Regions from separate parts of the Brevibacillus composti genome, predicted to be linked through region 1. Evidence: riboswitches for the same ligand, from Rfam matches in the RefSeq annotation. Region 1 holds a riboswitch; each other region holds the start of a gene.
What was found. A riboswitch is a leader RNA that binds a small molecule or an ion and turns the genes downstream of it on or off. The one in region 1 is predicted to bind cyclic di-GMP.
Positions count from the first base shown of each region.

Region 1 (10,204 bases):
TTGAGATCGATGTGCAGCTGTCCAAAGACGGCGTACCGGTGCTGCTCCATGACTTCACGCTGGAGCGAACGACAAACGGCAACGGGTTGGTTTCTGCATTCACCTATGAAGAATTGCGCACCCTGGATGCTGGACGCTGGTTTGGCGAGCGGTATGCCGGTGAACGGATTCCCTCCCTGGAGGAAGTGCTGCAGGCAGTCAAGGGACGCTGCCTGCTGAACATCGAACTGAAGACGGCCCCCGGGATGCATCCGGGCCTGTCCGAGACGGTCCTGGCTCTGCTGGAGCGGCATGATATGAAGCGGGACGTCTATGTCACCTCTTTTGACCATGAGGAAATCCGCCGATTCCGGAGCCTCGACGCCGAAGTGAGATGCGGCCTGATTGTCTGCGCAAATCCGGTTATGATGCTGGAGCAGCTTCGCGAGGCAGGAGCCACTGTCCTGTCCATCGCCTATCCGTATCTGACCGAGGAGTTGGTCAACGCTGCCTTTGAACAGGGGATCGAGGTAATCGCCTGGACAGTAGATGATCCACAAGCGATTCAGCAAATCGTAAAGACATATCCACATGTGCAAATCTGCACCAATCATCCGGATCGCATGCTGGCCATTTGCTAGCAGTAGGGTGCCAAGCTGATGCCCGCAAGTCGAGGGGCATCAGCTTTTTTTTGCCAGTCGAAAAAAAACGAGCCCCCGAAGTGACCCATCTCGCTTCGGGGGCTGTTTCCTGTATACGCAAAGGGAGCGCTTTGTCACTGCTGCGTGCGGGATGCACGGGAGGCGCATCTACCGGTAGAGGACAAACTTTCGCACTTGTTCTTGCAAATCCTCGGCCACTTTTGCCAAGGACTCCGCCGACGAGGTGACCTGCTGGATAGCAGCCAGCTGCTCTTCTGTCGCCGCGGACACATTTTGCGTGCCATCCGCCGAGTTTTCCGCAATCGCAGAGATCTGTCCAATCAGCTGGACGACTTGTTCGGTATCTTTGGTCATCAGCTGGGAATAGGCCTGAACCTCCTGAATCTGGCTGGCCACCTGCGAGACAGAATCGCGTATCTGCACAAAAGATTTACCGGCTTCGTTTACGACCTCGATGCCCAGGGACACTTCTCGCGTGCCTTTTTCCATCGAATCGACAGCCTGATGCGACTCGTTCTGGATCGAGGCGATCAGCTGCTCGATTTGTTGGGCGGAGCTTGCCGATTGCTCAGCCAGCTTGCGCACTTCATCGGCTACTACGGCGAAGCCGCGGCCATGTTCGCCCGCCCTCGCGGCTTCGATCGCCGCATTGAGCGAAAGCAGATTGGTCTGTTGGGCAATATCGGTAATGACTTGGACGATTTGGCCAATTTCCTGAGAGCTGTCTCCCAGTCGTTTGACGATGGTAGCGATATCGTTCACGGTAGCATGGATCAGTTCCATCTGATGCATGACCGTTTCAATTGCCTGGTTGCCGTGAGCCGCAATTTGCGAAGCTGTCATGGCAGACTCTGCCGCGTGTTGAGCGTTGGCGGCGATGTTTTGGATGCCCTTGGACACTTCGTTGATGGTGCTGACGCTCTCTGATACGCTCTGCACCTGCTGCTCCGCGCCGTAGGCGACTTCTTGGATGGAGGAAGCGATTTGTTCGGTCGCCTTGCTGGTCTCCTCTGCGTTTGCAGACAGCTCTTCCGCCGAGGCGGCCAGTTCTTCCGCAGATGTATTCACTTTTTGGATGATGTCGTGCAAGTTCGCCACCATGAGGTTGACGGATTCTGAGAGTCGACCGACTTCGTCTCTGCTTCTGATCTTCAATGGGTCTACTGCCAGATCGCCATCCGCGATACGGCCGGTCACGGAAGCCACTTCCACAATCGGGCGGCTGATTTGACGGGAGACAAAGAAGGCTGCTGCTAGCACGATGGCGGTAACCACACATACCAGGATGATGATATACCTCGTGATGGCCCATACCTGCGAGGTAATTTGCTCGCTGGGCATATGGAAGAATAGACTGTAATTCGTACTGGGAATCGAAGAGAAGGTAACGACGTATTCTTTTCCGCCGTCCTGATAAGTCGAGGATCCTGATTCCGCTGCCCCGGTCTTCAGGATGGTGGTCAACCCTTCTGGCAATGCAGCTTCTTCAATGCTTTTGCCGATCAGTTCTGGATTGGGGTGTACCTGGATCAGCCCTTTGTTGTCCACGAGTATCGGATAGCCGTCTTCACCAAGGTTCAAATTTTGCAGGAAGGTGGATGTGAAGGAATCTACATTGACAAGTCCCGTTAACACCCCAAGCTTTTGCCCTTCCTTGTTAATGACAGGGGAGGCGACGACAATCGAGCGATTGCCCGTCGTTTTTGCGATCAGCATGTCAGAAAAGCTGGATTTGCCCTCCATTCCCAGCTTGAAAAACGGACGCTCCCCGAGGTTGATTCCTAGACTGCCTTCGAAGGTGTCCGCTGTGACGATCCCGTCAGGGGAGATAAAGGTATTGCCGTCAAAAATTTTGAGTTCTTTGGTAAATCGGCGGATAAAATCGTTTTTTGCCTCGGCATCTGTAGACTGAATGTCCGAAGAACGTGCCAGTACCGTCACTTCCGTCAGTCTTCTGTCTAACCACTGATCCATTCCCTGGGCGGTGGACTTCGTCAAGTCGACCATTGATTCCTTTTGTTTCTCAATGAGAATCTGGGTGCTCTCAGTCAGGACCAGGTAAGAGTTGATGATCAGGGGTACGACAGCCAAAAGCAGAAACCAGATGACGAGCTTATTGCGAAGCTTGCTGAACAGGCGCATGGATGCAGCATCCTTTCGTGATTCATGCTAGGAAATCAGACTGCTGAGCCTTTTGCCCAGCAGTCTGATGACTGACAGTATTAGTAGCCCATCGCGGCTCCTTCACCGCGGGGGTCGGCACCGCCGAATTTAATGTTGGTTACAGGATCGATCAGGATCGCGCCGGATTGACCCATCGCATCCGTATAGGCCGCTTCCAGCTTTTCAACCGGATGGCCTCGCTTGATCAACTCATCCAAAACGTCCTGCGGAATGCGGCTTTCCACTTTCAAGTTGTTGGAGGAAGAACCCCAGTTGCGTCCATGCAGCCATCTCGGCGCTTCGATCGCATCTTGGACGGAGAAGCCGAAGTCGATAATCCGCGTCGCCAGAGCCGCTTGTGTCTGTGGCTGGCCTTCACCGCCCTGTGTGCCGTACAGGAGGTATGGTTTATTGTCTTTCAGCATCATCGCCGGATTGATGGTATGGAAGGTGCGTTTTCCCGGCTCCAGATGGTTGATATGGTTCGGGTCGAGGGAGAAGTAGCTTCCCCGGTTTTGCAGCAGAACGCCCGTGTCTTTCGCAACGATGCCGGAACCCCAGTCGAAGTAGTGGCTTTGAATCATGGAAACGGCATTTCCGTATTTGTCAACGACGGCCAGCCAGGTGGTGTCCCCTTTTGGATCCAGCGGTTCGACTGTTTTGGCCGCTTGCTTCATATCGATGCGGGCAGCCAGTTCTTTTCCATGCTCTTTGGACAACAGCTTGTCCACAGGAATATCCACAAATTCCGGATCGGTCAGCCACTTGTCACGGTCGGCAAATGCCTGTTTGGTGGCTTCAACGATCACGTGGTAGTAATCCGGTGTTCCTTCACCCAAGCTCCTCAGATCGATGTTGTTCAATATGTTTAGGATAGATAAAGAGGCCATGCCTTGGGAGTTGGGTGGCACATTGTACGCCTGGAAGCCGCGGTACTCAACGGAGATTGGATCGGCCCACGTGGATGTGTGTGTCTCAAAGTCTTTCAGCGTGAGCAAACCGCCGTTTGCTTCCATGTCTTTGACGATTTTTTGGGCGATTTCGCCTTTGTAGAAACCGTCCGCACCTTTTTTGGCGATCACTTTCAGCGTGTTCGCCAGATCTTTTTGCTTGAGGACTTCGCCCGCCTGATACGGCTCGCCGTTCTCTTTCAGGAAGGTCTTGCGGAACTCTTCAAAGCGCTGCAGATTCTTCAGGTCGTTGTCGGTCGGGTCAGTGGCGTATTTCGTCCAGTACACCTGGTTGGGCGATACCGGGTAGCCGTTTTCCGCGTAGCCAATCGCGGGATCAAGCAAGCGCTCCCACTTCAGCTTGCTGTCTCCGGCCAGCTCCTTTTGCGCGTAGTGGTAGGCCTCCCACCAGCCGGACACGACACCGGGCACGGTATTCGCAGACTCGTACCCGCGCGACGGGATCTTTTCATAGCCTTTTTCCTTGTAATACTCGATCGTCGCTTTTTCACCGGCACGACCGCTTCCGTTCAACGCCCGGACTTCTTTCGTCTTGGCGTTGTAAATCAGCCAGAAATTGTCTCCGCCGATGGCCGTGTAGTGAGGGTACACGACAGCCAGCGTCGAAGCGGCGGTGATCGCTGCGTCTACGGCATTTCCGCCATCTTCCAGCGTTTTGAGGGCCGCGGCCGTAGCCAAATAATGCGGAGTGGTGACCATCGCGTTCGGGGCCATCGTAGTCGGACGATTGGCCGCTTCCGTTACAGAGGAAAAGCTGGACAATCCGATCACAGCTGTCAAAGCAAGCGCAGAAGCCTTGCGCCAGAAACTCTTTTTCACGATTCTTCATCCTCCATTCTTTATGAATAAAGCAAAAAAACAGTGGAAACGATTGCTGATAGAGCCACCTCCTTTTGCTGAACACAACAAAAAGACCAATGACATAGGATCATCGGTCTCGTCCTACATCAATACTTCGGCAGCTGGCTGGCTTTTCTACCAAGTAGAGATGAGCCCCTATAGCTTTGCGTCGCCGGATTCCCCCGGGTTTGCCATTATCGATATTAATGAAAGGTATTGGTTAACATGTGTTCAATAAATATCTTCGGCATAATCTGGTTCGTTTTTTAGTAGAAAATGATATTTGTCACAACTACCTTGGATGATTGTCACGCTATTTATTCACCTATTCCCTGTTTTTCACAGAACGAATCCACGATTTGCAAATTTTGCACTTGCAAGTAGGCTTGGCCGGAGGGCGATTTTGTTGAACTATCGCGATGGAATCAGTATTATGGAATGTAAAGGTGAAGGGAAAGGTTGATTTTCATTGGAAAACAAATCGGCATCATCCAACTTTATCCGCAACATCGTCTTGGAAGACCTGCAAGAAGGCCGAGTCAAGGAAATCGTGACACGCTTTCCTCCAGAGCCGAACGGGTATCTGCATATCGGGCATGCCAAAGCGATTTGCCTCAATTTTGAACTGGCAAAGGAGTTTTCGGGCAGAGCCCACCTGCGCTTTGACGACACCAATCCGCTGAAGGAAGATACGGAGTACGTAGAAGCGATCAAGGAAGACGTGAAGTGGCTGGGATATGAATGGGACGGGCTGTATTTCGCATCGGACTACTTTGAAGAGATGTACGAGCGGGCTGTTCTCCTGATTAAAAAGGGACTGGCCTATGTGTGCGACCTGTCGGCTGAAGAGATTCGGCAGACCAGGGGGACATTGACGGAGCCGGGAACCAACAGCCCCTACCGCAATCGTTCGGTGGAAGAGAATCTGGACTTGTTTCATCGGATGCGCAATGGCGAGTTTAAGGACGGCGAAAAAGTATTGCGCGCCAAAATTGACATGAGTTCTCCTAATATCAATCTGCGCGACCCGGTCCTCTATCGGATCGCTCACGCCTCGCATCATAACACCGGAGACAAGTGGTGCATCTATCCAATGTATGACTTCGCCCATCCTTTGGAGGACGCCATCGAGGGTGTTACGCATTCGCTCTGCTCCCTGGAGTTCGAGGATCACCGTCCGCTCTACGACTGGGTGATTCGCGAGTGCGAGATGGATAAGGTGCCGAGACAGTATGAATTCGCCCGTCTGAATCTGACCAATACCGTGATGAGCAAACGGAAGCTGAAACAGCTGGTGGATGAAAAGGTAGTGGACGGCTGGGATGATCCCCGCATGCCGACCATCTCCGGACTGCGGCGGCGCGGATACACCCCGGAATCGATCCGGACATTCGCCCGCGAGATCGGGGTAGCGCGAACCAACAGCACCGTCGATGAAAAAATGCTGGAACATTTTATTCGCGAGGACTTGAAGCTGAAAGCGCCGCGTACGATGGCCGTGCTCCGTCCGCTCAAAGTCGTGATCACGAACTATCCGGAAGATCAGGTAGAGATGCTGGATGCCGAGATCAACCCGGAAGTACCGGAAATGGGCATGAGAAAAATACCGTTTTCCCGTGAAATCTATATCGAACAGGATGATTTCATGGAGAATCCGCCGAGCAAATACTTCCGCCTCTTCCCGGGAAATGAAGTGCGGCTGAAGCACGCGTATTTCATCAAGTGCAATGACGTGATCAAAGACGAGCAAGGAAACGTGATCGAAATCCACTGTACCTATGATCCGGAAACAAAAAGCGGCAGCGGCTTTACCGGCCGCAAGGTGAAGGGGACGATTCACTGGGTAGACGCCAAGCATGCGCTGCCGGCCGAATTCCGCTTGTATGAACCGTTGATTCTGGATGGCCAGGAGGAAGGGGCCAGTTTTCTGGACAATGTGAATCCCAACTCGCTGGAGACGCTTCAGGGGTTTGTCGAGCCGGATATGAAGGCGACCAAGCCGCAGGATAAATACCAGTTCTTCCGTCATGGCTATTTTAACGTAGACCCGAAATATACGAGAGAGGACAAGCTGGTGTTCAACCGGATCGTCTCTCTGAAAAGCTCGTTTGAATTGCCGAAGCAAGGATCTTGATAGTATGCGGGAAAAGCTGTTGACGTCTGTTGAGGACGCTCGACAGCTTTTTTGCGCGTGAGGCGCAAGCCTGTGTCTCTGTATGCGGGCGCTCCGGTTTTCTTCGGCAGGGCATCGGGCGTAGGCTGTCACAAGTTCCAGCATTGCGAGAGTGATCGCAGAGGGGTAAACTAGCATCATGTTACTCTCATTATCTTTTTTCACATAAAAGGAGGATATTCGAGATGGGAACGTCTCTCTTTCGGCGCAAGTGGACGACCGTCGATTTTGTTCTGATCGTCGTCACGGCGGCATTGTACGCAGTCGCCCTGATTATGCTGGCAAACGTGAAGCTCATGGTGGGCGTTCCGCTTCGCCCGGCCAATGCGCTGCAGCCTGTATTCGGCATCTTGTTTGGCATTCCCGGCTGTTTGGGACTAGCTTTTGGCAATGTGGCGAGCGATCTGTTGACGGGCAGCGCACCGCCGCACGCAGTGGCTGTCGGCTTTCTCGGAAACTTTTTGGGCGGATATATCAGCTATCTGGCAGTCAGCCATCCGGTCTTGAAAACGAAGCGCAGTATTTTGCAATATTTCATATTCGTTGTTCTGATCGCATCGGCCGTCGTCGCTTGCTCCATCCTGATCAACGTGGCACTCGGGTTTACCCCGATGGCGATCGCCACGATGTTTATCCCGACCGTCTTCTTGAATCAAGCGGTCTCCACCGCGATCCTGGGGCCGTTTTTGCTCAAATTGCTGTATCCGTTCGTCAAACGGGCAGGACTGTACCGCGGACGCGTCTATGGCAGCGACCTGCTGCCGGTTGAAGAAGGCGGGCTGCGTCCGTGAACGGAAAGCCGCTGCTGAGGCTGGACGATGTGAGCTGGCAGTATGAGAGCGGCAGACGGCCGGCTTTGTCCAACCTTACGCTGTCCCTCTATCCGGGGGAGGTAGTGGGCATCGTCGGCCCCTCGGCAGCCGGGAAAACGACGCTTCTGCTGGCTCTGTCCGGGCTGATCCCGAGCAATTACACCGGCCATTTCTCCGGCAAGCGAGAGGTGGAAGGGGAGCTGGGCATCGTCTTTCAAGACCCGGAGACCCAGTTTATCGGTTTGACGGTCGAAGAGGAAATCGCCTTCAGCCTGGAAAACAGCGGGCGCCCGGATGAGGAAATCGCGCAGCGGATTGATGAGGTCCTGCGGCTGGTCGGACTGGAGGGATTTGCGCCGCGATCCCCCTTTGAACTGTCGGGGGGAGAAAAACAGCGCGTGGCCATCGCTTCTGCCCTGGCCCATCGCCCGCAGATCCTGCTGTTGGATGAGCCTACCTCGGAGCTGGATCCCAAGGGGGCGAAGGACGTGTTTCACTTGCTCCAGAGGCTCAAGCAGGAGCAGGAGATCGCCATCGTCGTCTCCTCGCATGCGACCGAGGAACTGGCACAGTTTTGCGATCGCGTCTTGCTGATCGCGGACGGGCGGATCGAGCTGGACCTGCCCACCCGTCCGTTTTTCGGCGAGATCGAGGAGCTGGAGCGGCACGGCATCCTCATACCCGACGCTGTTTTGCTGTATCAGGAACTCTGCCGGGCGCATCTTTTGCAGAAGCGGGAGGAAGGCGTCCCGCTCCATGTGGAGGAGTTGGCCGCATGGTGCCGTGAAGAGGGCATCGGCCCGGGCGGGAGGAAGCAAACATGAACGAACTGATCCGCTTTGATCACGTCTCTTATGGCTACAGCGCCCAAAAACAGGTGCTCCAACATATTTCCCTGTCGGTTTATCAAGGCGATTTTATCGCGATCATCGGCGGGAATGGTTCCGGGAAGACGACGCTTGCAAAGCACTTCAATGGTCTCTACAAGCCAACCGAAGGGACGGTTACGGTCGCCGGCCGGGATACCCGGTCGCTTTCGGTGGCCGAGTTGTCGCGCTTTGTGACGTATTGTTACCAAAATCCCGATCATCAGATTTTTCAATCAACCATCTACGAAGAAGTGGCATTCGGCCCCAAAAACATGGGCCTCTCCGGCACGGAGCTGGAGGAGCGCGTGACCGAGGCGCTCCGGGCGGTGGGTTTGGAGCAGATGCGGGAGGCAGAGCCGTACTTTTCGAGCAAAGGCACCCGGCAAAAAATTGCGGTCGCTTCGATTCTGGCCATGAAACCGGAAGTGATCGTGCTGGACGAGCCGACGACAGGCCTGGATCATCGGGGGGTCCGGGACATTATGGAGCTGCTCAGGCAGCTGCACCGGGCCGGCCATACCATTATCGTAGTGACCCATGACATGAAGCTGGTGGCCGAATACGCATGGAGAGTGCTGGTCATGCATCAGGGGAGTCTTTTGTACGACGGCACGCCGCGCGAGGTATTCACCCGTCCGGATGTGTGGGAAAAGGCCCAGGTAGAGCCGCCGGCTGTCTATCGATTTGGGGTGGCGGCAGGCTGGAGTGCGCCTGTCCCGCTCACGATGGAGGAAGCCAAGGAACGGCTTGCGGAGGAGAGAGTCAAGCATGAAACATGCCCATCCTAGCTTTGTGCTGCTGTCCTTTATCCTCTTGGGGACATTGCCGTTTCTATTCCAGGACCCGCGCTTTCTCGCTGCGGCCCTATTGATCAATGTTCTCTTGATCGCCAAACTGGGCTGGAATCGCTCGATGGTAAAGGGGTATCTCCTGATCGGTGGAGTCGGGGCCGTCTTTGCCGCCATCACTTGGCTGCCGTTCACAAACCTGGGCAAGCCTTACTGGAGCAGTACGATTCCCTGGATCGGCTATCCGGTTCAAATCACGGACACAGGTGTTCTCTGGGCGCTGGGGATGGGGCTCAGGCTGGCAAATGTCGCGCTGCTGTCGATGTACTATCTGTTCCAGTCCAGTCCCCGGGAGATTGCCATGGGGCTGCGGGGGCTCGGCCTGCCGTTTTCCATCAGCTACATGCTGTCGCTGATCTTCCGCTTTATCCCTCTGGTCAAGCGCGATTTGGCGACGATCCGCGAGGCACAGATGGTGCGGGGGCTGGAATTGGGAGAGGGCTCCCTCTCGGAAAGACTGCGGAAGTACGGATTTGTCCTCGTTCCCCTGATCTTCAGCTCGCTCAAGCGCGTGCAGTTGATTGCCAATGCACTCGATGCCAAGGGTTTTCAGATGAGAAACAGCCGTCACCGCTTTTACCGTATGCCCAAGTGGAAAACAGGCGAGCGGGTCATCCTGCTGCTGGGCTTGGCGGTCGTCATGACCCTGTTTTACTTTGCGCGCATCCATCCCGAGCATGTGGGTGTGCTGATTCCCGGAAGAATCTGATCCGGGCTTCGATCAAAAAAGGACAAGCAGACTGGCATAATGCCAGCCGGGCTTGTCCTTTTTTGTCATGCCTTCCCTAAGAGAGGGTATGGTCTAACGGCCGCCGCCGGGTGATGCGCTGCGCAGCAGGAGAGCGAGGTCCTGAGCCAGATTGGCGTTGCCTGCGGCATTTGTGCTG
Region 1 is NZ_CP066308.1:4,242,015-4,252,218, reverse strand. It holds gene JD108_RS21180 (glycerophosphodiester phosphodiesterase) at 1-620, shown strand, start outside; gene JD108_RS21175 (methyl-accepting chemotaxis protein) at 789-2,783, opposite strand; gene ggt (gamma-glutamyltransferase) at 2,864-4,594, opposite strand; cyclic di-GMP riboswitch class I at 4,730-4,818, opposite strand; gene JD108_RS21165 (glutamine--tRNA ligase/YqeY domain fusion protein) at 5,085-6,749, shown strand; gene JD108_RS21160 (QueT transporter family protein) at 6,974-7,579, shown strand; gene JD108_RS21155 (energy-coupling factor ABC transporter ATP-binding protein) at 7,576-8,424, shown strand; gene JD108_RS21150 (energy-coupling factor ABC transporter ATP-binding protein) at 8,421-9,257, shown strand; gene JD108_RS21145 (energy-coupling factor transporter transmembrane component T family protein) at 9,238-10,026, shown strand; gene JD108_RS21140 (hypothetical protein) at 10,120-10,204, opposite strand, start outside.

Region 2 (10,204 bases), 260 kb from region 1:
CAGCCGGTCCGATTCAAACTGGTCGTACAGCTTCAATACAATGTCAGCATCCTGATAGGTTGGGATCATTCTTTGTTCTACTCTCCCTTTCTCTTCTGTGTGTAGACTTCTCCCATAATTATCCACGCAGTTGGGGATTGGCACAAGCATATTCATTCCGAGATTTGGCCTGATCAAGGGCAATAGAGCGGAGCCTCGCTGCAAAAGAAAAACAGTTACAGTCGGATGATCTAGTCGATCACCTCCTGTAACTGTTTGGTTTCGTGCCCATCTTGCTGGATGATTTTCTCCAGTTCTTCTCGCGACAACTGATTGACGACCCGAATAAAATGCTGGGCTAACTCCGAATCAAACTGCGTGCCAGCCCCCCGTCTGATCTCCTGCAGCGCATCCTCTACCGGAAGACCTTTGCGGTATGGCCGGTCGGCCACCATGGCATCAAATGCGTCCGAGATTGCGAGGATACGCGCCATGAGCGGGATGTCCTCGCCTTTTAAGCCATCCGGATATCCCTTTCCATCCATTCTTTCGTGATGAGAACGAATGGCAGGCAGCAACTCATGAAACATGCCTGCTTGCAAAATAATGTCATATCCAATCACCGTATGCTGCTTGATCTGGTCGTATTCTTCCGGTGTTAATTTCCCTTTTTTATTTAGAATCCTGTCTTCAATGCCGATTTTCCCGATATCGTGCAAAATTCCACCGAAATACACTTCCTCCACTTTTTCCGACGACAGGCCGATCGCTTTCGCAATTTCCCGTGCCCAGTGTGCGACCCGCTGGGAATGGCCGCTCGTGTAATGGTCGCGAGCATCGATTGAGGCGGCCATTGTCGTGAGGAAGCGGTGGTTGAAGGTTTTGATTTCCTCTACTTTTTGCTGTAGTTTCTGAACATTACTATAGTATTGGTGAAAGACGTAGCTGATTGTAATAAAAGCAATCATCATAGGGATTAACGTAAGCAGACCGTGTGATTCTACCAGACGGGACCCTACACCTGCCAATACCATGAGGAGCAGGTATGTAGATGTAAATCCTTTCGCCATTTCTTTGACCGTTTCTATCCAGCCTTTGTTATAAAAATACGAGATTCCAAGACCGCATAAAATCAAATTGACCAACCAATACACAACGGCTAGAAAAAGGTCTGCAAGAATTGGTGAAATGGCATTTATACTAACTATCCAATCTTTTAGAAATCCTACAGTCCAAATTGTCATGACAAGCTGACCAATATTCACGGCAGCTTTAATGACATTTACCCTCGTTAACGAAGAAATAATAAGGGCTTCAATGACAGCACACCACACACCAACCGAAGTTCCAAAAAGTAGTATCCCCGAGAAGATGACGGCATTATTCACGGTCAAGATGGTGTTTGACAGTCGAACTGGAGTAAATGTCGAAAGAATAGTCAGGAGAGTATAAGCAGACAATACTCCCCAGTGATCACGAGACTGCCAATCAAAAAAAGACGAATAAATGATAAGAATTGCTCCCAGAACAAATCCAAATTGGACAACTGTACCCTTGGCAATTCTTCGCAAACTAGTTTTTGGCTGCATAGCTTTTACCTTCTCGAAGTTGTAGTAGCGAGATGGGTTTATTCATTAAGCGTTGCACCAGCAAAAATGCTCCGAGCATGATAAAAATATCGCCGATGCTAATCACCCTCGGGATAATCGACGGCATATAAATGACGTCTGTTAAGAATGGAAGATTCGAGGCTTCTGTTAACACACTGTGTTTAAAATTTGTGCCGTTGATGACCGGTTCTAAATCATATGGCAATCTTTTCGCCTGCTCCAGATCGATTGGCATCTTTCCTCGATTAGTCCAGATCGCCAAGGCATTGAGAAACCAGCCAACCATAAAAATCCTCATATCTTCATACTGACGATTAAATACGAAAAAACCCAAAATGAGCACATAGGCTACGGATATGAAAACACCGCTCCATTTGGAAAAAAAAGCTGCACAAACTTGAAGAATAATGCTCCCAACGAGTAGCCCGACCTTATAAAATTTTGGTAACTCCTTTACTCTACCTCCCCGTAAAAGGGCAACAATAAAAGAAAAGCAAATCACATCCAAAAGCATGTAACTTTCCTCCAAAGCTTAAGAAAAAACACCACTCAACCAAGCGGTGTTTCTTCTTAAACATTATTAGCCAATGTGGAAGTTCGCCGAAGTAGCAGCTACGATTGCAACAACCATCATGATAGCAACGATCCATTTTTTCATGCCCATTTCCCTCCTTATATTAAATAGTGGAAAACAGCTGGATTCGCTATTTGCTACTGCAAGGACCAAGCGACCAGATAAAGTCCTCGCGCGTTTTCTCCTTTTCAATGAAAAGGCCGGATTCGCTACTCGCTCCATACAGACCAAGCGACCAAATACAGTCTGTACTTCTTCGCAGCTTCTTGCCTTTATATTACACGAAACTGACAATTTTCGGCAATGGTAGATTCGTAGTCTATTCGCTTCAATTCAACCTAGGAACATATACCTAGAACTATGTCCTCACACAACTGCGGCCATGACGGCTTTTTGTGCATGTAGTCTATTTTCAGCCTGATCAAACACGACGGAGTGAGGACCATCGATCACGCTGGAAGAGACTTCTTCCTCACGGTGGGCAGGCAGGCAATGCAGGAAAATGTAGGACGGGCTCGCGTGGCTGACCAGCTCGTCGTTTACCTGGTAAGCGGCAAAATCGTTCAAACGCTGTTCGTTTTCCTTTTCAAAGCCCATGCTGGTCCAGACATCGGTGTAGACGACGTCGGCGTCTTTGACCGCTTCGATCGGATCGTGGGTCACGAGCAGTTTTCCGCCGCTTGTTTGCGCATAAACTTTTGCCTGCTCTACGATTTCCTCATTCATTTCATATCCTGGCGGCGTGGCGATTCGCACATCCAGACCGAGCAGGGCAGCCGCCAGCACGAGCGAGTTGGCGACGTTGTTTCCGTCTCCCACGTATGCCAGCTTGATGCCTTTCAGCTTGCCCTTGTGCTCCCAGATGGTCAGCATGTCAGCCAGGGCCTGGCACGGATGGAACTCATCCGTCAGACCGTTGATGATCGGGATGGTGGCATGCTTCGCCAGCTCCTCCACGCCCGCGTGGGAGAACGTGCGAATCATGATCACATCTACGTAGCGGGACATTACTTTGGCCGTATCGCTGATCGGCTCGCCGCGTCCGAGCTGCAGCTCCTTGCCGCTCATAAACATCGCCATGCCGCCCAGTTGGTGCATCCCTACTTCGAAAGAGACGCGGGTGCGGGTAGACGCTTTGTCAAATATCATGCCCATGGTTTTGCCCACAAGCGGTTGATACGGCTGCCCGCTCTTTTGCAGTTGCTTGATATGGACGGCCAGCTCCAGTAGCTGCATCAGTTCTTCCCCGGTAAACTCGTCGATGCGCAGCAGATCCTTCCCCTTAAAATTGGCCCACTGCACGTTTGGAAATTGATCCAATATCTTCACAGATTGCATGCCCAACACCTCTTTTCTCAGAAATGGATTGTACATATAAATCAAATGTTTCGGTCGATGTAAACAGCGGCACACCCAGCTGCAGGGCACGGCTTCGCAGGGCGAATCCGCTTCGTCCGCGTCGGTTTCCTTTGGTCGCCGTGATCATGGCAAAAGCGACGGGCTGTGCTTGCACCAGCTCGGTAAGTTCCTGCTGGCCGCAGATCTCGTACGCGATCGAAAAGCCTGCATTCCTCATCCATTCGGCAGTGCCCGGTGTCGCTGCCCAGACAGCTCCCAGCTCCTGCAGACGCTCCAGAGCGGGCAGTACAGCCGCTGTCTTATCTGCATCGGCCAAGGATACCAGACAGATCTGGCCTTCCTGCCACTTGCCAAAGATATTGTCCTTAAAGCAAAATGCTTTGCCTGCCGCCTCGGGAAATGTAGACCCCAGTCCGAGCACTTCCCCTGTCGACTTCATTTCCGGTCCCAGTACCGGGTCGACGCCGGTCAGCTTGACGGTGGAGAAGACAGGTGCCTTGACCACGGCAAACGGAATATCGGGCAGCAAACCGGTGCCGGCGCCCATCTCTTTCAGTTTTTCGCCCAATTGGGCACGGACGGCCAGCTCAACCATCGGAATGCCGGTAACCTTGCTCGTGATCGGCACGGTTCGCGAAGCACGCGGGTTTACTTCCAGGACGTAGACTGTCCCTTCGCTGATGACGAACTGGATATTGATCAGCCCGACTGCCCCCATCTCACGGGCGATCGCTTCCGTATAGCGGGCAATGGTCTCTTTGCACGGCTCCGTCAAATTGGGTGCCGGGAACAGGGCGACACTGTCTCCCGAATGTATGCCTGCCTTCTCTACGTGCTGGTAGATGCCCGGGATCAGGACGGATTCGCCGTCGCAGACCGCATCCACTTCTGCTTCCTGGCCGGGTACGTACTTGTCGATGAGGAGCGGGAAGAACGCCGCGCTGTTTGGATGATTCAGCCACTCGGCAATCATCGCCGACAGCTCTGCCTGGTCGTGCACCACGACCATTCCCTGACCTCCGATCACGTAGGAAGGACGGAGCAGCACGGGATAGCCGATCTCTTCGGCAGCGCTGACAGCCTCCTCGATAGTCGATACGCCCCTGCCGGGTATGTGCGGGATCTCCAGCTTCCGCAGCATCTCGTAAAAGAGCTCGCGATCCTCTGCCCGCTCGATCGCTTCCAGCTTGGTCCCCAGTATGGCGAGGCCTGCCGCTTCCAGCTTGGCAGCGAGGTTGATCGCGGTCTGTCCGCCGAACTGCACCATCACGCCGTCTACCTGCTCCCGCTCCGCTATGTGAAGCACATCCTCCGCGTGCAAGGGTTCAAAGTAGAGGTGATCTGCGGTCGCGTAGTCGGTACTGACCGTCTCCGGATTGTTGTTGACGACGACTGCGGCCATTCCCTTTGCCTGCAAAGCTTTTGCGGCATGCACCGAACAGTAGTCGAATTCGATGCCCTGCCCGATTCGGATCGGACCTGAACCGAGCACCAGTATCTTTTTCCCAGACAAAGTCTCCACTTCATCGACACCTTGCCAATCGGAGTAGTAATAGGGCGTCTGCGCGTCGAACTCTGCGGCACAGGTATCGACAATTTTATAAGTAGGCTGGATGCCGTATTGCTGGCGAAGCTGCTTCACTTCTGCCGGGGTCCGCCCGGTGCAGGCGGCGATCGTCTCATCCGTGAAGCCGCGCTGTTTGGCTTCCCGCAGCAGTTCGGCATGCAGCAAATCGCTTTCCGCCAGCTTGTTTTCCAGCGAGACGATCCTGGCCAGGCTGCGGAGGAAGAAGGGGTCAATCCCCGTCCATTCGTGCAGCTCGCTTTCCGAGCATCCCCGGCGAATCGCTTCGGCGAGCGCAAACAGCCGGATATCGGTTGCTTCCCGGCCGAGCCGGATCAGCGTGTCGCGATCCGCCTCGGCCAGCTCCGGACGGTGCAGATGGGTGCAGCCCAGTTCGAGGGAGCGGACTGCCTTCAAAATTCCTGCTTCCAGATTGCGGGCGATGGCCATCACTTCTCCCGTCGCTTTCATCTGGGTGCCCAGTTCTCTGTCCGCCAGCGGAAATTTGTCAAAGGGCCAGCGCGGAATTTTCACGACAACGTAGTCCAGCGTCGGCTCAAAACTGGCGTAGGTGTACCCGGTGATCGGATTGACCACTTCATCCAGGTGATACCCCAGCGCCAGCTTGGCCGCGATCCGGGCGATCGGATAGCCGGTGGCTTTCGATGCCAGTGCGCTGGAACGGCTCACCCGCGGGTTTACCTCGATGAGGTAATAGTTGTCCGAATGCGGATCCAGCGCGAACTGGATGTTGCATCCGCCGACGACTCCCAGCGCGCGGATCACTTTGGTGGAAACACTGCGGAGCATCTGATACTGCCTGTCGGTGAGCGTCTGGGACGGCGCGACGACGATGCTGTCACCCGTATGGATGCCCACCGGATCGAGATTTTCCATGTTGCAGACGATGATGCAGGTATCATTGGCATCACGCATTACTTCGTATTCGATTTCTTTCCACCCTTTGACGCTGCGCTCGATGAGCACTTGGTTGATCGGGCTGGCGGCGATTCCGTTTGCTGCTACTTCCCGGAGACTCGCTTCGCTGTCGGCGATTCCTCCGCCAGCGCCGCCGAGCGTGTAAGCGGGACGGACGATGACAGGATAGCCGATGGAGGATGCGAACTTGACGGCCTCCTCCACGGATTCAACAGTCGCGCTTTCCGGCACGGGCTCCCCGATTCTCTTCATCAGCTGCTTGAACAGCTCGCGGTCTTCTCCGTTCTGAATCGCAGTCAGGGGTGTACCCAGCAACTCCACTCCGTACTTTTCCAGTACGCCTGCTTCCGAAAGTGAAACGGCCAGATTCAGCCCCGTCTGCCCACCCAGTGTAGGAAGCAGGCCGTCTGGACGCTCCTTGGCGATAATCGCCGTGAGAGAGTCCAGCGTCAGCGGCTCCAGATAGACCTTGTCGGCAACCTGCTGATCAGTCATGATCGTGGCAGGATTGTTGTTGACCAACACGACCTGGACGCCCGCTTCCTGCAGGGACAGGCAGGCCTGGGCCCCCGCGTAGTCGAATTCGGCTGCTTGCCCGATGACGATCGGACCGGAGCCAATCACCAGCACTTTTTGGATGTGGGTCAATTTAGGCATAGGTTTTCGCCCCCTCTGTACGCATTAGCTGCAAAAATTGTTCGAAGAGATGAGAGGTGTCACTCGGACCGGGATGTGCCTCGGGATGAAACTGAACGGTCATGACAGGCTTGGTTTGGTGGCGCAATCCTTCTACAGAGCCGTCGTTAACGTTTCGGTAGGTGACCGCGAGCAGCCGACTGTCCAAAGACTCCTCCTTCACCACATATCCGTGGTTCTGCGAGGTCATGTACACTTTGCCGGTCAAAAGCTCTTTTACCGGATGATTGCCACCGCGGTGGCCGTACTTCAGCTTCTCCGTCTTTCCGCCAAAAGCCAGCGCCAGCACCTGATGCCCCAGACAGATTCCCATCGTCGGGAATGCTTCGGCCGCTTTGCGCCACTCGGTGCAGTAGCTGCGCAGATCTTCCGGATCGCCGGGGCCGTTTGAAAAGAGCAGGCCATCCGGCTGGAGCGCTTGTATCTGTTCATAGGTGGTATCGAAAGGGACGACTGTCACGCGGCAGCCCTGCGCGAGCAGCGCATTCAGAATCGACCGCTTCATGCCCAGGTCCACGAGCACCACATGTTCATGCGGGCCGGGGTAATGCTGCACTTCGCGGCAGGATACATCGGCAACCAGCGATTTTTTGAGATGCTTTCTGTCGCGGGCGGCGAACTCTTCCGAGGTGAGGGGGCGATCTGAAATGATTCCCCACAGAGGGCCTTCCTGCCGCACTCGCTTGGTGATCGTCCGCGTATCGACGCCCGCAAGTATCGGGAACCCGTACGCTTCCGCGGCCTCTGCCAGGGTGCGCCCGGCGAGATAATGACTGGGCTCCAGGCATAGCTCACTGATCACCATTCCTGCCAGTGCAGGCTTTGCCGCTTCAAAATCAATATCGTTGATCCCGTAATTTCCAATTAGCGGGTAGGTGAATGTGACGATCTGCCCCGAAAAGGAAGGGTCGCTCATCACTTCCTGATACCCAGTCATTCCTGTATGAAAAACCACTTCGCCAAAACCATCCTGGAGAGCGCCATAGAGCGTTCCAGCAAACACCTCACCGCTCTCCAGTGTCAGATATCCGGGGCCATACCCCTGTTTTTCTTTGTTCATCTATGAAGTCCACTCCTCTCCGAAGGGCTTGCTTTAACGAAAATTTATGCAACTACATGTATTAATATACATTCGAAGTAATAAAAATGCAATGAGTTTTTTGTCAGCTTTCACTCATTGCATGTATGTTTTCTCGCGGTTAGGCGGGAGGCGAAGCGATTATTCTCTGCCTCTACACCTCTGCCAGTACCTCGTCCAGTACGGATGCCACCCGCTCCACTTCCGCTTCTGTCGTGACGAAGGAAGGAAGCATTCGGACCACCTGCGGGCCGGCCAGCATCAGCAGCACGCCTTTTTCCCGCACACGCTCGATCACGTCGGCAGCCGGGATGGACAGCTCCATGCCGAGAAGCAGACCCTTGCCTCGAACCTGTGCCACCTTGTCCGGATGCGCCGATCTCAACTGCTGCAAGCGGCTCACCAACAGTTCATGCAGCTGGTTGACCCGATCCAGATAGCCGTCCTCTTCGATGGTCTCTACCGTCGCGATCGCCGCTGCCATCGCCAGGGGATTGCCGCCAAAGGTGGTCCCGTGCGATCCTGGTGAGAAAGCCTGTGCTGCTTCTTCCGTCGCCAGGACAGCCCCGACGGGGAAGCCGCTGCCCAGTCCCTTTGCCAGTGAAATGGCGTCGGGCATGACCCCATACTGCTGAAAGGCGAACCAGGTCCCGGTACGGCCAATCCCTGTCTGCACCTCGTCGATCAACAACAGCAGGCCGTGCTCGTCGCATAGCTGGCGAAGCCCTGTGACAAAGGATGGCTCTGCAGGATGGACGCCGCCCTCTCCCTGCACGAGCTCCAGCATGATGGCGCATGTCTTCTCATTGACGGCTGCGCGGACCGCTTCCAGATCGTTGTACGGCACGGTGACGAAGCCTGCGGGGAGCGGCAGGAAGCCTTCCTTTACCTTTTCCTGTCCGGTAGCGGTCAGCGTCGCCATCGTTCTGCCGTGAAACGACTGCCCGAAAGTGATAATTTCGTAGCGATCGGTGCCTTTTACTTTTTGCGCGTAGCGGCGGGCCAGCTTGATCAAGCCTTCGTTTGCCTCTGCCCCGCTGTTGCAGAAAAGGGCCCGATCCAGTCCGGACAGCTTGCTCAATTTGGCTGCCAGAATATTCTGCTGGGGAATGTGAAACAGATTGGAGCAATGCCAGAGCGTATCTACCTGTTCATGCAGCTTTCTGGCTACCTTAGGCGGCACATGGCCGAGCGAGGCAACGGCGATGCCGGAGATGAAATCCAGGTACTCTCTGCCCGATTCATCCCACACCCGGTTGCCTTCCCCCTTCACCAGTTGAATCGGCCACCTCGCATAGTTATTCATCAAATGGTATGGAGCTGTCATCGTACTCATTTTTCTCCTCCTCTCAAAGACCCGCCTCTATCCTTTCTGCGACAATCGCCGTCCCGGCCGCCTCTCCCTTGCTGACGCGAAGGAGATCATCCGCTGTCCCCCGGCAAATGACGACCTGGGCGACACCTGCCGACAACGCATCGAGAGCCGCCTGTACCTTGGGAATCATCCCGCCTGTAATCGTGCCGTCCTGAATCATGCGGTCTATCTCCCCTGCATCGGTGCGTTCGACAAGCGAGCGGCTGCCATCCGCCTCCGGCTTCAAGATCCCCGGCACATCGGTCACCATCACCAGGCTCTCCGCTCCCAGCGCAGCCGCGATCGCGCCGGCAGACACATCGGCGTTTACATTGTAGTGCTCGCACCCGTCACTTGCGATGGCCAGCGGCGCGATCACCGGGATATATCCCGCGGCGAGCATCGTCAGCGGGATATCCGCACTCACGGCCTGCACATCGCCCACCAGCCCGAGCGGTCTTTCGGTCCGAACCGCCGAGATCATGCGGCCGTCCATACCGCTTACGCCCCAAGCCCGGGCCCCGTGCTCGGTCAATTTCCTCACCAGCCATTTGTTGATTTGGCCGCATAGCACCATCTCGACTACCTGCAGGGTATCCTCGCAGGTCACCCGCAACCCATCCGCGAATCGGGACGGGATCGCCAGCTTCTCCAACATGCTGTTGATCGCCGGGCCGCCGCCGTGGACGATGACCAGTTGCTTTCCGCTTTGCTGAATCTCGGCAATCATCCGAAAAAAACTGTCGGGCAGCTGCTCCATCGTACTGCCCCCGCATTTGATCACGACAATTCCTCGCATCTTGTTTCCTCCTCTAGGGGAAAAGCGGCACGAGAGACAGACCGGCTGTCTCGGGCAACCCGAACATGAGGTTCATGTTTTGCACCGCTTGGCCTGCTGCTCCCTTGACGACATTATCGATCACCGAGAGTACGATCACCCGTCCCGTCCGCTCATCTACATGCAGCGCGATGTCGCAATAGTTGGAACCATACACCTCTTTTGTGCGCGGATGGCTCCCCGGCGGGCGCACCCGGACAAACGGCTTGCCCT
Region 2 is NZ_CP066308.1:3,982,130-3,992,333, forward strand. It holds gene JD108_RS19930 (DUF4760 domain-containing protein) at 1-69, opposite strand, end outside; gene JD108_RS19935 (HD-GYP domain-containing protein) at 231-1,568, opposite strand; gene JD108_RS19940 (DUF5317 domain-containing protein) at 1,552-2,103, opposite strand; cyclic di-GMP riboswitch class II at 2,353-2,436, opposite strand; gene argF (ornithine carbamoyltransferase) at 2,530-3,501, opposite strand; gene JD108_RS19950 (carbamoyl-phosphate synthase (glutamine-hydrolyzing) large subunit) at 3,446-6,682, opposite strand; gene JD108_RS19955 (carbamoyl phosphate synthase small subunit) at 6,675-7,781, opposite strand; gene JD108_RS19960 (aspartate aminotransferase family protein) at 7,954-9,135, opposite strand; gene argB (acetylglutamate kinase) at 9,149-9,952, opposite strand; gene argC (N-acetyl-gamma-glutamyl-phosphate reductase) at 9,966-10,204, opposite strand, start outside.
Region 2: another riboswitch for cyclic di-GMP. It lies ahead of JD108_RS19940 (DUF5317 domain-containing protein); the one in region 1 lies ahead of ggt (gamma-glutamyltransferase).

Region 3 (10,204 bases), 1.1 Mb from region 1:
AGGCGGCCCCTATTCTGCCAGCGTCACCAGCACATTTGTCAGCCAGCCTGACAAGCGCATCTCGGTGGTGGCATATGATTACGCCGGCAACATCAGTGTCGCGCATATCCACGGCAAGAGCGATGTCGTGCCCCCGTTTGTCAAATTCCCCAATGACCTCTACTCCTCCGTGCTGATATCGGCTCAGCCCGATGTGGCGATCGCGGGACGAATTGCGGGCGAGGATATGCTGGACCGGGTGCGGCTCCTGATTCAGAAAAAGCCGATCCCGGTCGAGACGGACGGCTCCTTCCAAACGATCCTGAAGCTGCCGGAGGGGCTGAATTACGTCACCTACCAGGCACAGGATATGTACGGCAACACCAGGCAGTTTACCCAGCGGGTCATCGTCGATACGACGCCGCCCCAGCTGCAATTCATGAATGACGGGACGGAGGAGGTCTACTTTGACCAGGCCACCAAGCGCATGCTGGTTCCGGTGCGCTTTAGCTACCGCGATCAGACCTACAAGGGGCAGGCCAGCGTCAACGGGCAGATCATCTCCAGCTGGGAGGAGGATCAGCTGGAAAAAGTGGTGCAGAAAAACCTGTCGCAGCGGTTAACCCTGCATCACGGAGAAAACCGGATCCTGCTGGAGGGGAAGGATGGGGCAGGCAATGAGGCTTCTCTGGTGGTGTACGCCTATGTCGATGCGCAAGCCGGATCGATCGTGATGCATCACGGAGAGCAGCGCTATACCTATCAGGCGAAGCCGCTTCCGGCCCCCGTCCTGAAATTTGACGAAAAGAGCAAGGAAGCCCATGCAGGAGAGAGCATCCTGATATCGGGAAGGGTGCAAGCGCCCGGCACCGTGCTGATGCATCTCGATTACGGGCAGCAGCATCTTCCCGTCGATGTGAACGACCAGGGACAATTCCGTGTCTTGGTCGACGACATCAAGGAAGGCAAGCAAAAAGTCTCGGTGGTCGCCGTCGATGCATTGGGGCGGGAAGCCAAGGCTGAAATGGTGATTGTGGGCAAAAAGCGATAGTTAAAAGCGAGGGTGCCGGATCGGCATCCTCTTCTCGTTACGGGAGGTTGTCCATGTTTTATCACGGGATAAATTGGGTATATGTACGGAAGGAGTACCCCCTGCTCTCCCCGCGCCGAAATGTATCGCGAAAGCATGCGGAGCAGCTGGCGGACAGGATGCATTTGTTGGAGCAGTTCGGCATTGAGCCGGTGCATTTGCTCGAGGACGGACCGGATTACCCGGCGGAGCGCTGCATCGCGGAATGCCTGGCCTTTGGAGATACGGTCTTTGCGTTTGACAACATCAGCCATCCCTACTGGCAATTAAGTTGTCACGAAATAGGAGTAGAGGTGCTTGACCTGCGCACATGCAGGCGTATTTTCACCAGAAATCCCGGTGTCCAGACAGGAGATTTGTTTCCTGTGGTACCTTTGGTTTCGATCCAAAGTCCTTGATATTTTTCGACAACTCCTTGTCTCTGCCAATTTTCGACATTATAATGGGCCCATGGGGAGAATTCTGCACGGGAAGGAAGGAACAAAGATGAAAGTCCAGTACCTCAATCCGTTTCTGGATTCCGCTTCCTTGGTTATTGCGCAGCTGTGCAACGTCACGATCCAACGGGGAGAAATGGAAACGACCGAATGGTACTATCGGGACGACCATACCTGGATTCGCGTCGGCATGACCGGACAGTTGGAAGGGGATGTCTTTTTCGGCCTGCAAAATGACCTGGCCCTGCGGCTGGTGTCCGCGATGATGGGAGGCTTTCCCGTCAATGAGCTGGATGAAATGGGGAAGAGCGCCATCTCCGAACTCGGGAATATGATTTCGGGAAATGCCAGCACGATCCTGTACAATCAGGGAATCGTCATCGATATTACACCGCCGCAATTTATCCATACCCCCGAAGGCATCTGGGTCTCGCGGCCAGCGTATACCGTTCCGCTCGATCTAAGCGATATGGGGCGGATGGAGATACAGGTCGTCGTAGGCAAGTAGACCGGCAGCACAGCCATCATGGCCAAACAGGAAAACAGCCGCAAGGGATGAAACAGCGCTCTGCATGGACAGAACGCTTTTTTCTTTTTTCTCCAGAATAGATTGGCGCTGGCACACAAGTGCGAATTATAAAAAAAGATAAAATTTTTTTGATTGTTCTGGCTGTTTTTTTCCAGATCGTGTATTGTTTGAGATAGTAAGGGGGGAATGAATCTTTGTCGTATATCAAGCAGCTAATCGGGATGTTTTTCCTCGTCGTGATTGTCTGCGGCGGTCCGTTCATGCTGTACTCCGTAAAAGAAGAGGTGCATTTTTCACCCGAAAACGTGGTAACCCGCACAGCTTATCTGCTCTCACAGATCGGTGAGGGCTCGCTCGGCACTTATTTTTCGGGGAACAGTGAACGGAGCATCGCTGAGGATATCGTTCCCTTTGCCATACAATCCTTTAAATTGATGTTTTGGAGTGTCCTGATCGCCGTCGTGGCCAGCCTGTTGTTTGGGCTGTTCCTGCAGCGCTTTTCCGCTGTCCGCCTGTTCCAGCGCGTGCTGAATCTGCTATCCACCATTCCTGATTTTGTCCTCATCATGTTATCCGTGATGGCCGCGATTCAGTTTTACAAGTGGACAGACATCCGCATCATTACCTTGTCCCCTACGAGCGATACCAACAATCTGTGGTTTCCGCTGACGATGCTGGCGATCGGTCCGACGATCTTTCTGATGAGAGTGATCAGTCTGAAGTACGAGCAGATCGGCGGGGAGGACTACATCAAGACGGCATTGGCCAAAGGGATGGGCATCTGGCATATTCTCGTGCACCACGTCTACAAGAATGTGAAGCCCTTTCTCGTGGCGGACCTGAAGAAAACAGTCGCCATCACCGTTGCCAATCTATTCGTTGTGGAATATCTGCTGAACGTCGTCGGCTTGACCCGGTTTGTCTTCACCAAGAACGGCCCCTTCCAGTTCAATGCGGCCGTCATGGGTCTGATCAGCATCATCCTGCTGTCGATTTTGGTCTATTCTCTCATCCGGGCGATCTTGTCCGTATTTGAACGGATCGCGGTCTATAAATAAGTACCACGAAGCAAGCAAAAAAGAGTGAGGTTTACCATGCAGACACTTCGCAGAAATCCGTCCCTCTGGCTCGGTGCCATGATGGTCATGTTCCTGATCGTGCTGGGAATCATCGGCCCGTTCGTGGCACCGTACGAACCGGATTTTCAGGAAAAATTGAAGACCGTGGAAGTGGATGGCAAAAGCGTCATCATCTCCCCGCCGCTGCCCCCCTCTGCGGAGCATTGGCTGGGCACGGACAAGTGGGGCTACGACATGCTGAGCAAGCTGCTGTATGGAGCGCCCTATACGATTTTCGTCACGATGGCAGCCGCGGTCTGCCGTCTGTTGATCGGCGGCGTGATCGGACTGTATATCGGGATTCAGGACAAGCCCCAGAAGTGGTGGCTGTCGATTGAAAATGCCTGGGGATACATGCCGATCTTTATCCCGGTCTATTTTTTGCTGGTGGGGATCAGCATTAATCCGGAGCTCTCCATTTCCAAGCTGGTGACGCTGTTCGTCGTGCTGGTCGCCATTCTGGGGGCGCCGAGCGTCGCTTCCTCCATCCGGCAAAAAACCGAGCAGATTAAGGAGACGCAGTATGTGCTGGCGGCCACCTCCCTCGGGGCGGGGCGGGAACAGATCATCTTCCGCCACATTTTGCCCCAGCTCAAAGAGCAGTTCATCCTGATCGCCGTCACCGAGATGGTGTCCGTCATGACTCTAATGGGCCTCCTGGGGATGTTTGACCTGTTCGTCGGCGGCACCATCATGACGTTTGATCCGGTGATCTTTCACTCCATCACCAACGAGTGGGCGGGCCTGCTGGGATCGTACAGGGGCTTTGTCTTCAGCAACAACATCCGGATCTTTCTGATTCCGCTCGGCGCCTTCATCTTGGCGATCAGCTCCTTTTCGCTGCTCGCCAAGGGTCTACGCGACCGCTTCCAGGAGACGTATAACCGAACACCCTATATTTAACGCAAAAGAGGGCTGCCCTCTCGGAACCCCTCGCCCAAATATTGAATAGGATGTATGGCAAAAGCCTAAAATCCCCGTAATTCCGGCACCACCACCCACCCCCCTACATAGGATAAGGTGACTCTGTAATCCCTCAACCTTGTTCCTGTAGAGCCCACAAGGAGGGGTGGCACGATTGAAGGGTAGCGACCAAACCAAGCCGTTGTTGACAAATCGAGAAAGAGAAGTGTTTGAACTCTTGGTCCAGGATAAGACAACAAAAGAGATTGCCGGACAACTCTTCATCAGTGAAAAAACCGTACGCAATCACATTAGCAACGTCATGCAAAAATTAGGTGTAAAAGGTCGATCTCAAGCAGTAGTCGAACTCGTTCGACTTGGTGAGTTGGAGATTTGAACCCAGTCCACACAACCCTCCCTTGTCTTCCCTTGCGATGGGAGGGAGGATTTTTTTTGCACCATTCAATAACGGCGACAACTGCATACGTCTAACTGGTCCAAATATGGGGGCGCCTGTTCGCAAAACGAGGGTGCCCCCCATTCTTTTCGTCGAGAGAGGTGCCAGGCCCCCAGGGGGATCGCAAAATGAACCGGCGTTCCTTGCCGTAAAAAAAGGCCACCTGTGGAAGCGGCCCACTTGTAGCGATCTCGATACAACCAGAGCAGATAAGCTTCCAGCAGAAAGACAAGGACTGCCAGCGGCAGCAGGGACGGGTCCACAAACAGATGGAAAAACAGAATATTGACGACGATCGGGGCCAAGACCGCCAAGGTAGCGGGGGTATAGCGGTTGGCTACTAGCAACAGCCCACAGATGAGTTCCACCGATTTTTCCAGCACCAGCAGATAGCCTGTTAACAACTCCATCGCCTTGGGGCTCGTGGGAAAGACAGGCTCATAGCCGAGGATGACCACCCAGCCGTTAAAGCCGGCACCCAGGAAAATGAGGGACAACAAAAGACGTGGTACATGCAGCCGCAGAATGTGCAGATCACACACCTCCAATTATGATCAGGCAACCGCGTACGGCTTCCTGCCATCGCCCATCGGCGAGAGGATAAAAAAATCGAGCCTACACCCAAATGGTACTACAACATTCCAAAAACAAGAAGCTGCGAAAATAACGGTCGTAAAAAAAGAAAAAAAGCCCTGAAAGGGGCCTGTAAAGAGGGATAGCGGATTTACTTGTACAAAATATCTTTCCGCAAGGCGTTTACCTTCTCCAATGCATCGCGGATGTCTTCCTCCTGTACGCCGAAGTGTCTGAGAGCTGCTTGCAAATGTGCGACAATCGCATCGAAGTGAACCGGCTGCAAATTCATCCCTTTATGGGCCGCGGCCATGGACTGGCCCGAATACTGATTGGGCCCCCCTAAGGCGTAGCTGATGAATTTGGTTTGATGCTTCCGCTGCTTTTCCATATCCGTGTTTGCAAAAAAATGATTCACGGTCTCATCTGCCAAAACCAATTCGTAAAAATAATCGACCACCTTTGAAATGGTTTCTTCGCCGCCGTATTTTTCGTAGAATGTCTCCATATTGAACCTCCTCGGCATAAGAACTACAGCTTAGTTCTTCCACCAGGAAAGCAAGTTTATGAAGGGGATGGACGATACGGTCCGTCACTCTTTCTATCCGACACTCTTTTCATAATGAATCAACGAATGTACATAGCGGCAGATGCATTGCGGGTCTCGCCGCTTTTTGTCGTGCGCCCTTCTCTCCCGTTATGCAAATGGGTATGTTTCCGGCAGACAGCGGGGGAAAATGAGGAGGGGCACAGAGGCGGAAGTTATCCATATCCACAAAGTATGTGACGGAGATGAGGTATGGTGATTGTCGTGAATTGTCGAATGCCGGTATTCGCGCGTATTATCGGATCGTAGGTCTAATTTATCAGCAAAATCAGATTCTTGTAGCAATTTTGGTTCATATCAGTTGCCCAAGGGTTTCCAATGCTGGGAATACCGTCTTGTTTTTTCGACAAATAACGATTATGATTGTCGTAAATACGTCGAATTTTATATGTTTATTTTCCAACCAATTTCATATCGAAAAAGGGCAAATCCATTGAAAGATGGAGACGCAAAGCTAGAGGGGCTAATATGCGAATTACGTTGCATGATGCCAGCCAGTTGCCGACAGAGTTGTCTTTGTTTTTTTCTGTGCGCGGGTCCCCTTTTGTCTAAAAAGGGGATTTCTTGTTTGCAGAAAAAGAAAATAGAGAAAGAGAAGGGGTGTTTTTCATGGCTGTGCTTTTGGGAATAACGAGTTTTGTCTCTTCTTCTTACCTCGTTAAAATTAATGAGGCAGACACCGATCTGATTGAAAGAAGAACGGTTATCTTAACGAATATTCTTCGGGTCCAAGTGGAAATAGCGAAAGAAAGCGAGCAGCTGCGGGGATATTTGCTTGCCCAGGAGCAGGAATACCTAAGCGAATTGCAGTCTTCGTATGATCTGATCGCCAACTTGATGGCGGACACGCGGGAACTGGCTCAAATCGAAGCATTTGAGAACAAATTAACCGAACTGGACGAGCTGAACCAACGATATAAACTGAGAGCCGACCATCTCTTGAATATGGTTCAATCGCAACAGCCCGCACAGGAAATAACCGACTATTACCGGTCAGAGGTACTCCCCTTGGGCAAACAACTGGATGCGACGGTAGAAGCTCTGGCCGAGGAACAGCTTCAGATCATGAACGAAGAAAGCAAGAAAAATACGGGATTGGTCAGAAGCGCAATTTCCACGGTATCCTTCCTCAGTGTGATTGCCGTGATCCTCGCAATTTTGATCGGACTGGTGATTTCGCGCCTGATCTCGAAGCCGATCGTTAAAATGGCGGCCATCGCGGAGCAAATCGCACAGGGCGATCTGACCTCAGAACCCTTTCAGGTGAAAAATAAAGATGAAATCGGCAATTTGGTCAAATCGTTTAATCAGATGACGGACAATCTGCGCAGCCTGGTAGGACAGATACGGATCACCTCCGAGCAGGTAGCCGCTTCCTCCGAAGAGTTGACGGCGAGTGCGGAACAATCCAGCCAAGCAGCGGAAATTATCGCGAAGACGGTCCAGGAAGTGACGGCAAACGCCGAGATGCAGTCCCGGAGCGTTAGCGAGAGCGGACAGACGATCCAAGAGATGTCGGTGGGTGTACAGCAAATCGCCATGAGCGCCCAATTGACCTCTTCCCTGTCCGTCCAGGCATCGCAAAAAGCATCGGAGGGGAATCAAGCGATCCAGCAAACGGTGAAACAGATGGATTCCATCCACCAGACGATGAATCAACTCTCGCAGGCAGTGGCCGAGATGGAAGAACAATCGCAGGAAATCGAACGCGTCGCAGAAGTGATCACCGGGATCGCTTCGCAAACCAATCTGCTGGCGCTCAATGCGGCCATCGAAGCGGCCCGGGCAGGCGAACAGGGGCGGGGCTTCGCGGTGGTGGCGGATGAAGTGCGAAAACTGGCGGAGCAATCTTCAGAATCGGCAGGTCAGATCGCTCAATTGGTGTCCACGATCAAAAATCGGACGCAGACTGTCGTGGAATCGATGGAGGTAGGCGTAAGCGAGGTGGACGCAGGGATCCGCGTCGTACATACCGCCGGCGAGCTGTTCGATGATATCAGGCGCAACATCGACGAGGTGTCTCAACAGGTTCAGGAAATCTCCGCCGCTTCCCAGCAGATTTCCGCCGGGACAGGACAGGTCGTGCTTTCAATCGAGGAGATTGAAGAAGGAGCTAAAACGGTGGCGGCCGAATCGCAGAACGTGGCTGCGTTTACCGAAGAGCAATTGGCATCGATGGAGGAAATCACTGCTTCCGCTTCCTCCCTCTCCCGCATGGCCGAAGAGCTGCAACTTGTCGTCGGGAAATTTAGAGTTTCCTAAGGTTTTCTTTGATTCACTGGCTTCTATGTCTTATTTCTAAAAGGAGCGCCATGGTTCCATTTCAGAAAAAAAGCTATTGGCAAAAATTGCAGCAATATCGCTTGCCTCTTGCTCTCATTTTTTTCCTTCTTCTTTGCACGACGGTATGGATCGACGGGTATCTTTATCCCGGATCGAATTTGATCGGTTTGTATCTGCTGAATTTTGTTCTGGCCGGCATTGTTTTCTGGAGAAGCATGGCCCTGCAAATGATTTCCGCGGCCCTGCTGACTTGCTTTTACTATTATTTTGCGCCATTCCGCTCTCCGCACATCAGCGTCATTTTCTTTAACGGGCTCACGTATCTTTTGGCGACATTATCGATCTCCTATGCCATCCGCTATCACAGAAGGGAAAAGGAAAACACCCTGAATCTGACTCTCGTACTGGCCAAATCACTGGATGCGCGGGACAAGTACACGGCGTTTCACTCGGAAAATGTTGCGATGTACGCCTATCGCATCGCCAAAGAGATGGGGCTTTCCCAGAAAAGCTGTGAACGCATCTACCTGGGAGGGCTCCTGCACGACATCGGAAAAATCGGGGTCCCCGAATCGATCCTGACCAAGCCTTCCAAGCTGACGGAGGAGGAATACGCGATCGTCAAGCAACATCCGTCGATTGGCTACGAGATGGTCAAGCATATTTCACTGTTTCGGAACAACGGCGTTCTCGACGCCATCCTCTACCATCATGAGCGCTATGACGGAAAAGGGTATCCCAAGGGCTTGGCTGGCGAGGAGATTCCCCAGGTAGCGCGCATCATGGCGATCGCGGATTCCTTTGATGCGATGACATCCAGGCGGGGCTATCGCGCGCAGACGGATATCCATTATGCGGTAAGGGAAATCCGGAAGAACAAAGGGACACAATTTGATCCGGTGATCGCCGATGTATTTTTGCAAATCGTCGAGAGGGAAGGGGAGGATATCCTCTCCCGCCGTGAGGAAACGGTTCGTTTGCCGAACCAAGACAAGGGCACCCATCTGCGTTGAGAGGGTGCCCTTGTGCAAGGGGGAGCGATTGGGGGAAGATCCCCCGCGTCGTTGTCAGCGTACATCATTTTCATGTACCATCGGATTCGAGCCGCTGTTTTTGGCTTCCTTCGCCAGCGTTTGCAGGCTGTTCAGGATACTGGTCATTCGGTTCACGTCATCTTGCAGCTCGTCGGGGGAGTTAACCCGTTGTTTCATCCCCTGTGCAAGTCCTTCTAACTGTTCCGCCAATCTGTGAACCAAGCCGACGTCAAATGATGCCATTGTAATGTTCCCCCCTTTCCGTAGGAGCTCGGCCGCGGAATTACTGCAGGTTCTGGGGCGGCGGTGCGGCGTGGCCGCGGACCAGCTCCGTAAACAGATCATCCGCTGCGCCTGGTTTGGCTGCGTGCTCGGGAAACCTGGTTTCGAGGAGCTTCATCAGCTGCTGAATGTCCTCCTTCGTGGCGGGCTGCTTCTCCGGCTTCAGCTGGTAGCCCAGGCTGCCGCTTGCCTCCAGGGTCGCGTATTCCACATCCTCGATGCGGGCGATTCCCGCCTGCCTCAGTCTCATCTCCAGCTTGTCCGCCGTGAGACGCAGCTTGCGCATGTTGGTGTGGTGCAACTGTCCATTCTCTATCACGACCACTGATTTGCCGCTGATCAATGTTTCCAGTCCATCCACTTTCATTTCTGCGTATTCCATGAGGATCATCATCAGGATGAGAACGGCTGCCAAGACAAGGGTCGTCCAGTAGCCATGGCCGCTAATCGGTTGAATCAGCAGCGTGCCGATGCCGATCATCACAATGACTTGCGCGATCGTCATCTGGGCGATGGACTTTCTCCCTCCGATCCTCAGGAGCAGCGTCCCAATCAGGATGATCCCGACCGCCTTCCAGACAAGTGTCCAATCCATGTGCAACCTCCCGCTGCCAACATATGCTGCACGAATAGTTTGTCCCGACCCGGGATATAGCAAACAGAGAACCGGTGTAGAACGGGGGTTATGCGCATCTGGGTAACTCCAGACAAAAAAAACGCGCCGAAGCGCGCATGTCTTTAGATATGATGATTGTGCTGGTCTATCTGATGCAATGTCTGATGGGCGATCGCGTCGTCCATCGGTTGCTTTGCTCCAAACTCGTCTTTTTGGCGAAGACTGTTCATTCCGGTAAAGCACCAGGCCACGCCAACCAATAAAACAATGCCGCCAAGCAAGTACAGCATGAGATC
Region 3 is NZ_CP066308.1:3,143,318-3,153,521, reverse strand. It holds gene JD108_RS22705 (S8 family serine peptidase) at 1-1,030, shown strand, start outside; gene JD108_RS15985 (hypothetical protein) at 1,189-1,467, shown strand; gene JD108_RS15980 (chemotaxis protein CheX) at 1,556-2,014, shown strand; gene JD108_RS15975 (ABC transporter permease subunit) at 2,230-3,093, shown strand; gene JD108_RS15970 (ABC transporter permease) at 3,130-4,056, shown strand; gene JD108_RS15965 (helix-turn-helix domain-containing protein) at 4,232-4,453, shown strand; gene JD108_RS22700 (hypothetical protein) at 4,519-5,013, opposite strand; gene JD108_RS15955 (group I truncated hemoglobin) at 5,238-5,594, opposite strand; cyclic di-GMP riboswitch class I at 6,107-6,199, shown strand; gene JD108_RS15950 (methyl-accepting chemotaxis protein) at 6,303-7,955, shown strand; gene JD108_RS15945 (HD-GYP domain-containing protein) at 8,006-8,989, shown strand; gene JD108_RS15940 (hypothetical protein) at 9,044-9,253, opposite strand; gene JD108_RS15935 (DUF421 domain-containing protein) at 9,294-9,887, opposite strand; gene JD108_RS15930 (hypothetical protein) at 10,031-10,198, opposite strand.
Region 3: another riboswitch for cyclic di-GMP. It lies ahead of JD108_RS15950 (methyl-accepting chemotaxis protein); the one in region 1 lies ahead of ggt (gamma-glutamyltransferase).